DNA from 3 places in the Halalkalibacter oceani genome. Region 2 is predicted to be linked to each of the others. Evidence: riboswitches for the same ligand, from Rfam matches in the RefSeq annotation. Region 2 holds a riboswitch; each other region holds the start of a gene.
The links. Region 2 has a riboswitch for lysine ahead of dapA (4-hydroxy-tetrahydrodipicolinate synthase). Riboswitches for the same ligand answer to the same signal wherever they lie in the genome.

Region 1 (2,269 bases), on a different contig from region 2:
TTCAGGGGACGGACCCTGTTTCGGCGATGGTGACGTTTCTTGATGGCAAGCCAAGCCGCAAAGATTACCGCAAATATAAGATTAAAACGGTAACCGGGCCTGATGATTATGGCTCAATGCGTGAAGTGATTCGCCGCCGGTACGTGCGCCTGCTGAAGGAGTCGCTGCCTTTGCCCGACTTGATTGTGATAGACGGGGGAAAGGGACAAATTGCCGCGGCTCAGGAAGTAATTGAGGACGAGCTCGGTTTATCGATTAAAGTATGTGGACTGGCAAAGGATGATAAGCATCGGACGTCTCAGCTTTTGCTCGGTGATCCTCCGGTGGAGGTTCCGTTGAAGCGGGACAGTCATGAATTTTATTTATTACAGCGCATTCAGGACGAAGTGCATCGTTTTGCGATTACGTTTCACCGGCAGACGCGTTCAAAAACGTTTTTCCAGTCGGCATTGGACGATATTCCAGGCGTCGGCGAGAAGCGAAAGCGCAGCCTGCTTAAGCATTTCGGCTCAATTAAGAAAATAAAAGAGGCATCGATTGAAGAACTGAGGCAGCTGGCGATTCCGGAAAAGACAGCAGAGGCGATACTCGAGGCGCTGAAAGAGGAGTAGCAGGTTGTGCTTGCAATCCTAGAAAACCTTTGCTAGAATGGATAGCAATTAAATAGATGCCGCACTTCAATAGTGAAGTGATGGTAGAGGAGCGAAAACCATCAGTACCACTCTAAGGTTTATGAGGACCGATGAGGAGATTGGGAAAGGGGAATTCGCCGAAGTGTAGAAAAGGCTCATGTTTTTCTATGCTGGACCTATGTTGAAGAAGCATAGGGCTGTCACATATCAAACCCAAAGGATATGTGGAGAACTATCTCACGCGAGAAACAGGGAGCAGTGTGGTACCGGACTGGTATGACAGGCAACAGTGAGGAGTTTTCCTTATTGTTGCTTTTTTGCGTTCCCACTGAACGGAGTGAGTTGGAGAGGATGAACAGGATGAAACGAATTGTACAGAAATATGGAGGAACATCGGTTGGTTCAGTGGAACGAATCCGCCATGTCGCCTCAAGGATCGAAAAAGCAGCTGGCGAAGATCAGCAGGTCGTCGTTGTCGTCTCAGCAATGGGCAAATCGACCGATGAACTCGTCCGGCTTGCCGGACAACTGACGGAAAGCCCGAGTAAACGTGAAATGGATATGTTGCTTTCAACAGGGGAACAGGTTACGATCGCGCTTCTGGCGCTCGCTTTGGCGGAACGTGGTGTGGAGGCGATCTCGTTCACGGGCTGGCAGGCTGGAATTGAAACGGAGGACAATCACGGCAATGCGCGGATTGTCTCGATTGAAACAGAACGAATGGAAGCGGAGCTGGAAAAAGGAAAAGTGGTGATCGTCGCCGGCTTTCAGGGAAAAAGCTCGAAGAATGACATCACGACGCTCGGCCGCGGCGGTTCGGACACGACAGCCGTCGCGCTGGCAGCGGCGCTTTCAGCGGATCGCTGTGAGATTTATACCGATGTGACAGGGGTGTTTACAACGGATCCGCGCTATGTCCCGCAAGCGCGCAAACTCCAGTCCATTTCCTATGATGAAATGCTGGAAATGGCTAATCTCGGGGCCGGCGTTCTCCATCCGCGTGCGGTTGAATGTGCCAAGAATTATCAAATGCCTTTGCTAGTGGCGTCCAGTATGGTTGAAGAAGCAGGAACGATAATTGAGGAGGAAATCACAATGGAAAAAAACTTACTTGTACGTGGAATTGCCTTTGAAAATGATGTAACAAAAATTACAATGGCCGGTCTGCCAAGCAGGATCGACACGCTGGCGAAAGTTTTCCAAGCCCTCTCCGAAAACGGAATCAATGTTGATATCATTATTCAGAACCAGACTGATGAGGCGCATGTTGATCTTTCCTTTTCAATTACGCAATCTTCTTTAAAAGAGACATTGACAATTTTAGAAAATGCTAAGGCAGAGTTGGGCTTTCATTCGTTGCACGTAGAAGAGGACCTGGCGAAAGTATCGATTATTGGGGCGGGAATGGTTTCGAATCCCGGCGTTGCTGCTTCGATGTTTGATGTGTTAGCGCAGAATGAAATCTACATCAAGATGGTAAGTACATCTGAAATGAAGGTTTCGGTCGTCATTTCGGAGGATGATATGGTACTCGCTGTTGAGATGCTTCATCAGGCGTTTCAACTGGGTGAGGAAGAAGAAGCGATTACCGCTTAATAAAGCCGTGCGGGGGTGGGACATAACTAATGTGTTTACCT
Region 2 (2,269 bases):
TTCGCTCCCATTACAGACTTTTGTTCTACTTGACATCCTCCACAAAAAAGAATGCCCATTATAAGGATGATCGAAATGATTTTTTTCATTGGTACCTCCCTTCTTTTTGTTTAGTTTACGACATTCTTTTTATTTCACTCTTGCAATATTCAACAGGAATGGTGCAACACTCCACAGAGAAAAGTGTCGAACTTTCGGGGATTTTCATTTTTTCTGACTACTTTCGTGGAATTGCTTTTTTATTTACAAAAACCGGGTATAATGTAGCATTGTGATAGATAAAAACAATGTGCATTTTGCAAAATATAAGATGGAGTGAAGCAATGTATTATTTAAAAATCGAACAGAAAAGGGAACAAATGTTGACACTTGCCAAAACATACGGATTGACCGCCGACGTCACCGTACAGTGCAGCCAGGAGCTTGACAAGCTGCTCAACCAATTGCAGGCGAAAATGGTGCCTTTCTTAATGAAATAATCGGACAGATGGGTGATCCGAGCAACCTGTGTTTTCCTTTGAATCACCTTCATCTTGACCAGAAGCGGCGCAACGGCTTTGATCAATCTTTTTACGAAATAATTGAAATTCGCCCTAAAGTATTGCAATTATTAGCAGCATCTGTTAAGGTAGACACAAATTCATGTAAGAACTTACTTCATACGCTGAAGTGAGGGTAGAGGCGCAAATGCCATAAGTAAGCTTGTCGAGGAGTATGAGCTCTGAAGAAGCAAGTCGAAAGGGGAATTTGCCGAAGTTAACGGAAGCTCATAGTCCGTTGGCTGGGACTGTATTGAATAAATACAGGACTGTCATATAGCGTTTGCTATATGGAGGGCTATCTCACACATTGATTTGGTCTAGCGTCGTTTATGTACTGACGTACAGCTAGCCTGCAACAATGAGTCGAGAGCTCGTTGTTGTTTTTTTGTGCCTCCCAAAGTAGCCCAAACAACGTATGTAAACTTTTTAGAATTGAGGGTGAATAAGGATGAATTTCGGACGTATTCTAACAGCAATGGTGACACCGTTTAATCAGCATGGACAAGTTGATGTTGAAGCAACAAAGGAGCTTGTCGCCCATTTAATCTCAAATGGCTCAGACGCATTGGTCGTTGGTGGAACAACTGGTGAATCGCCAACTTTATCAACAGAGGAAAAATGCTTATTGTTTGAAACGGTTGTAAAAGCAGCAGACGGTAAGGTTCCGGTTATTGCCGGTACAGGTTCGAATAATACACAGGCTTCCATCGAGCTGACGCAAAAAGCTGAAAAGCTCGGTGTAGATGGCATTATGCTTGTCGTTCCTTATTATAATAAGCCTTCACAGGAAGGGATCTTTGCCCATTTCAGCACGATCGCCCGGTCTACAAAGCTTCCGGTGATGTTATATAACATCCCTGGCCGCAGTGCAGTGACGATGTCGGTTGAAACAACCTTGCGTCTTGCCCAGATTCCGAACATCGTGGCGACGAAAGAAGCAAGCGCTGATTTAGAAGCAATGGCGGCGATTATTGAAGGTGCGCCAGACGGCTTCTCTCTATATAGTGGAGATGACAGCCTGACATTGCCGATTCTTTCCATCGGCGGCATTGGCGTCGTTTCAGTCGCCTCGCACATTATCGGTAACGAAATGCAGCAAATGGTCCGCAATTTTCAGGCAGGACAGGTTCAAGCAGCTGCCCTGCAGCATCGCCAGCTTCTCCCTGTAATGAAATCGCTGTTTATGGCGCCGAACCCGACTCCGGTAAAGGCTGCCCTCGAAATGCAGGGGATTAAAGCCGGCCCTGTCCGCTTACCGCTTGTGCCGCTCTCCGCAGAACAGCAACAGCAGCTGAAAAGCGTGATCACACCGACGATGAATTTCTTTGTAAGTTAAATGAAAGTGAACAGATCAAATAGCTGAAGGGGTGTATCAAAAGGAAACAGTCCTTTTGATACACCCCTTTTAGCGCAAATCCTTCATCTCGACAAAATCCATGTCTGTAAAGGTATAATTTTCACCAGCCATCGCCCATATAAACGTATAATTGTTCGTGCCTACACCCGAATGAATCGACCAGGGAGGCGAAATGACTGCTTCCTCATTTTTGACGAGTAAATGCCTCGTCTCTGACGGCTCCCCCATGAAATGGAATACACGCGCATCTTCTTCCATATCAAAATAGAGATAAACCTCATTGCGCCGATCATGCACATGGGCAGGCATTGTATTCCACATATTATTCGGCTCCAAAATCGTCATCCCCATCATCAGCTGACAGCTTTGA
Region 3 (2,269 bases), on a different contig from region 2:
GAAGAGCCTGACACAGAGCGGGTCGTGCGCGGGGCGCGTGACGGCTACACGGAGAACATTATTCTTAATACCGCTTTGACGAGGAGGCGCATTCGTGATGAGCGGCTGCGCAATGAAATTATGCAGGTCGGGGTTCGCTCAAAAACCGACATCTGTTTGTCGTATATCGATGGAATTGCTGATCCTGATTTAGTGGAGATAGTCAGGAAGGAGCTTGAGGCAATTAATTTAGATGGCTTGACGATGGCCGACAAAATTGTCGAGGAATATATTGTCAAACAGGGGATGAACCCCTTTCCTCTTGTCCGCTACACTGAGCGTCCAGATGTCGCGGCAACACATTTGCTGGAAGGGCATATTTTAATCATTGTCGATGCCTCGCCGAGTGTGATTATTACACCAACGACGCTTTTTCATCATGTTCAGCACGCTGAGGAATACCGGCAGGCAGCGTTTATTGGAACATTTCTCCGCTGGACGCGTTTTTTAGGAATCTTTTTTTCCCTTTTTATTTTGCCGTTTTGGCTATTGCTCGTGATTCAGCCGAGTTTGTTGCCGGCGGGACTTGATTTCATCGGGCCGGAGGAGACGAATAACGTGCCGATCGTCGTCCAAATTCTGATTGCTGAGCTAGGAATCGAACTGCTGCGTATGGCGGCGATTCACACACCGTCCCCTTTGGCCACCGCTCTCGGTCTCGTCGCCGCTTTATTGATTGGGGAAATTGCAATCGAGGTCGGCTATTTCACCTCGGAAGTTATTCTGTATGTGTCCCTTGGCGCGATCGGGATTTTCGCAACACCGAGCTATGAGCTTGGCGTTGCGCTGCGGGCGACAAGGATTATGCTCATTATCGTTGTGGCGATCTTTAAAGCGCCGGGCTTTATTATCGGCGGCACGCTGTTTATTCTGTTGCTGGCGATGATTAAAGCGTTTAATAAGCCGTATTTATGGCCGTTTCTTCCATTTGATCCACCGGCCATCTGGCAAATTTTAATCAGGGCGACAGTGCCGTCGGTCCGCTTCCGGCCAAGTATTGTCAATCCTCAGGATCCGATTAAACAACGGTCTGAATAAAGATTGAACTATTTTGTTTGATATGGTAAAGTAATAGCGACTAAATTTCATAAACCTCAAAACAATTGGGGTAGAGGCGCAAGCGGAATCAGTACACTTTTGGAGCGGTGGCAGCGATGAGCAAAGTGGAAAGGTCTATTGCCGAAGCGTGGAATGAGCGCCAACTCATCCATAGCTGGGTCGCTGTTGAAGAAGCAGCGGACTGTCACTGCATGGTGCAGTGGAGAACTATTCTGGTGTTAGGAATTGACCCTTTTAACAGCTAGTGTAGTCGCATTAGCTGTTTTCTTTATAGGATGATGAAGGAGAGGACGAGTATGTATTTACATGGGACGAGCACGATTAACGATCAGGGACATCTTGAAATTGGCGGAGTTGACACGACTGCCTTAGCGCGCGATTATGGCACGCCGCTCTTTATTTATGATGTTGCTCTTATCCGGAAACGGGCCGCCAGCTTTCAACAGGCGTTTATCGAGGAACAGGTGCCTTATCAGGTCGCCTATGCGAGCAAAGCGTTCAGCTGTATTGCGATGTTCCAGCTTGCCGATGAGCTTGGGCTGAGCCTTGATGTCGTTTCGGGCGGGGAGCTGTATACGGCAATCCAGTCCGGTTTTCCGATGGAAAGAGTCCATTTTCATGGCAATAACAAAAGTCTCATGGAACTGGAAATGGCGGTCGAAGCCCAAATTGGCTGCATCGTTGTCGATAATTTTTATGAATTGGGCGAGTTAAGCCGGATTTGCGCTGAACGGAATGTGCAGATGAGTATTTTGCTGCGGATCACCCCGGGCGTTGAGGCGCATACTCATGATTATATTTCCACCGGACAGGAGGATTCCAAATTTGGCTTTGATCTGATTAGCGGCCAGGTGCATCAGGCTGTTGAAGTCGCTCAGGCTGACGGGAATCTGCGCCTGCTCGGTGTTCACAGTCATATCGGCTCACAAATCTTTGAAACTACCGGGTTTGTGATGGCGGTTGAAAAAATGTTTGAACTGATTAAGCATTGGCGGGAAGTGTTTGATTTCACACCACAGGTGTTAAATTTGGGTGGAGGCTTCGGCATTCGCTATATTGAAGGAGATACGCCGCTTCCTGCTGAAGAATACGTCCAGAAGATGATCGAGGTAGTCAAGCGTCAGGCGGCGGAAATTGAGATGGATATGCCCGAAATCTGGATCGAACCGGG

Region 1: linked by a shared signal. The riboswitch ahead of ABMB67_RS10570 (aspartate kinase) and the one ahead of dapA (4-hydroxy-tetrahydrodipicolinate synthase) in region 2 are both predicted to bind lysine.
Region 3: linked by a shared signal. The riboswitch ahead of lysA (diaminopimelate decarboxylase) and the one ahead of dapA (4-hydroxy-tetrahydrodipicolinate synthase) in region 2 are both predicted to bind lysine.

Annotation. Positions count from the first base shown of each region.
Region 1 covers NZ_JBEPKD010000007.1:188,388-190,656, forward strand. Annotated here, with positions in the region: gene uvrC (excinuclease ABC subunit UvrC) at 1-611, shown strand, start outside; lysine riboswitch at 688-875, shown strand; gene ABMB67_RS10570 (aspartate kinase) at 993-2,228, shown strand.
Region 2 covers NZ_JBEPKD010000001.1:422,550-424,818, forward strand. Annotated here, with positions in the region: gene ABMB67_RS02105 (YhcN/YlaJ family sporulation lipoprotein) at 1-89, opposite strand, end outside; gene ABMB67_RS02110 (aspartyl-phosphate phosphatase Spo0E family protein) at 324-479, shown strand; lysine riboswitch at 669-848, shown strand; gene dapA (4-hydroxy-tetrahydrodipicolinate synthase) at 991-1,878, shown strand; gene kduI (5-dehydro-4-deoxy-D-glucuronate isomerase) at 1,948-2,269, opposite strand, start outside.
Region 3 covers NZ_JBEPKD010000005.1:149,893-152,161, reverse strand. Annotated here, with positions in the region: gene ABMB67_RS08555 (spore germination protein) at 1-1,077, shown strand, start outside; lysine riboswitch at 1,141-1,316, shown strand; gene lysA (diaminopimelate decarboxylase) at 1,395-2,269, shown strand, end outside.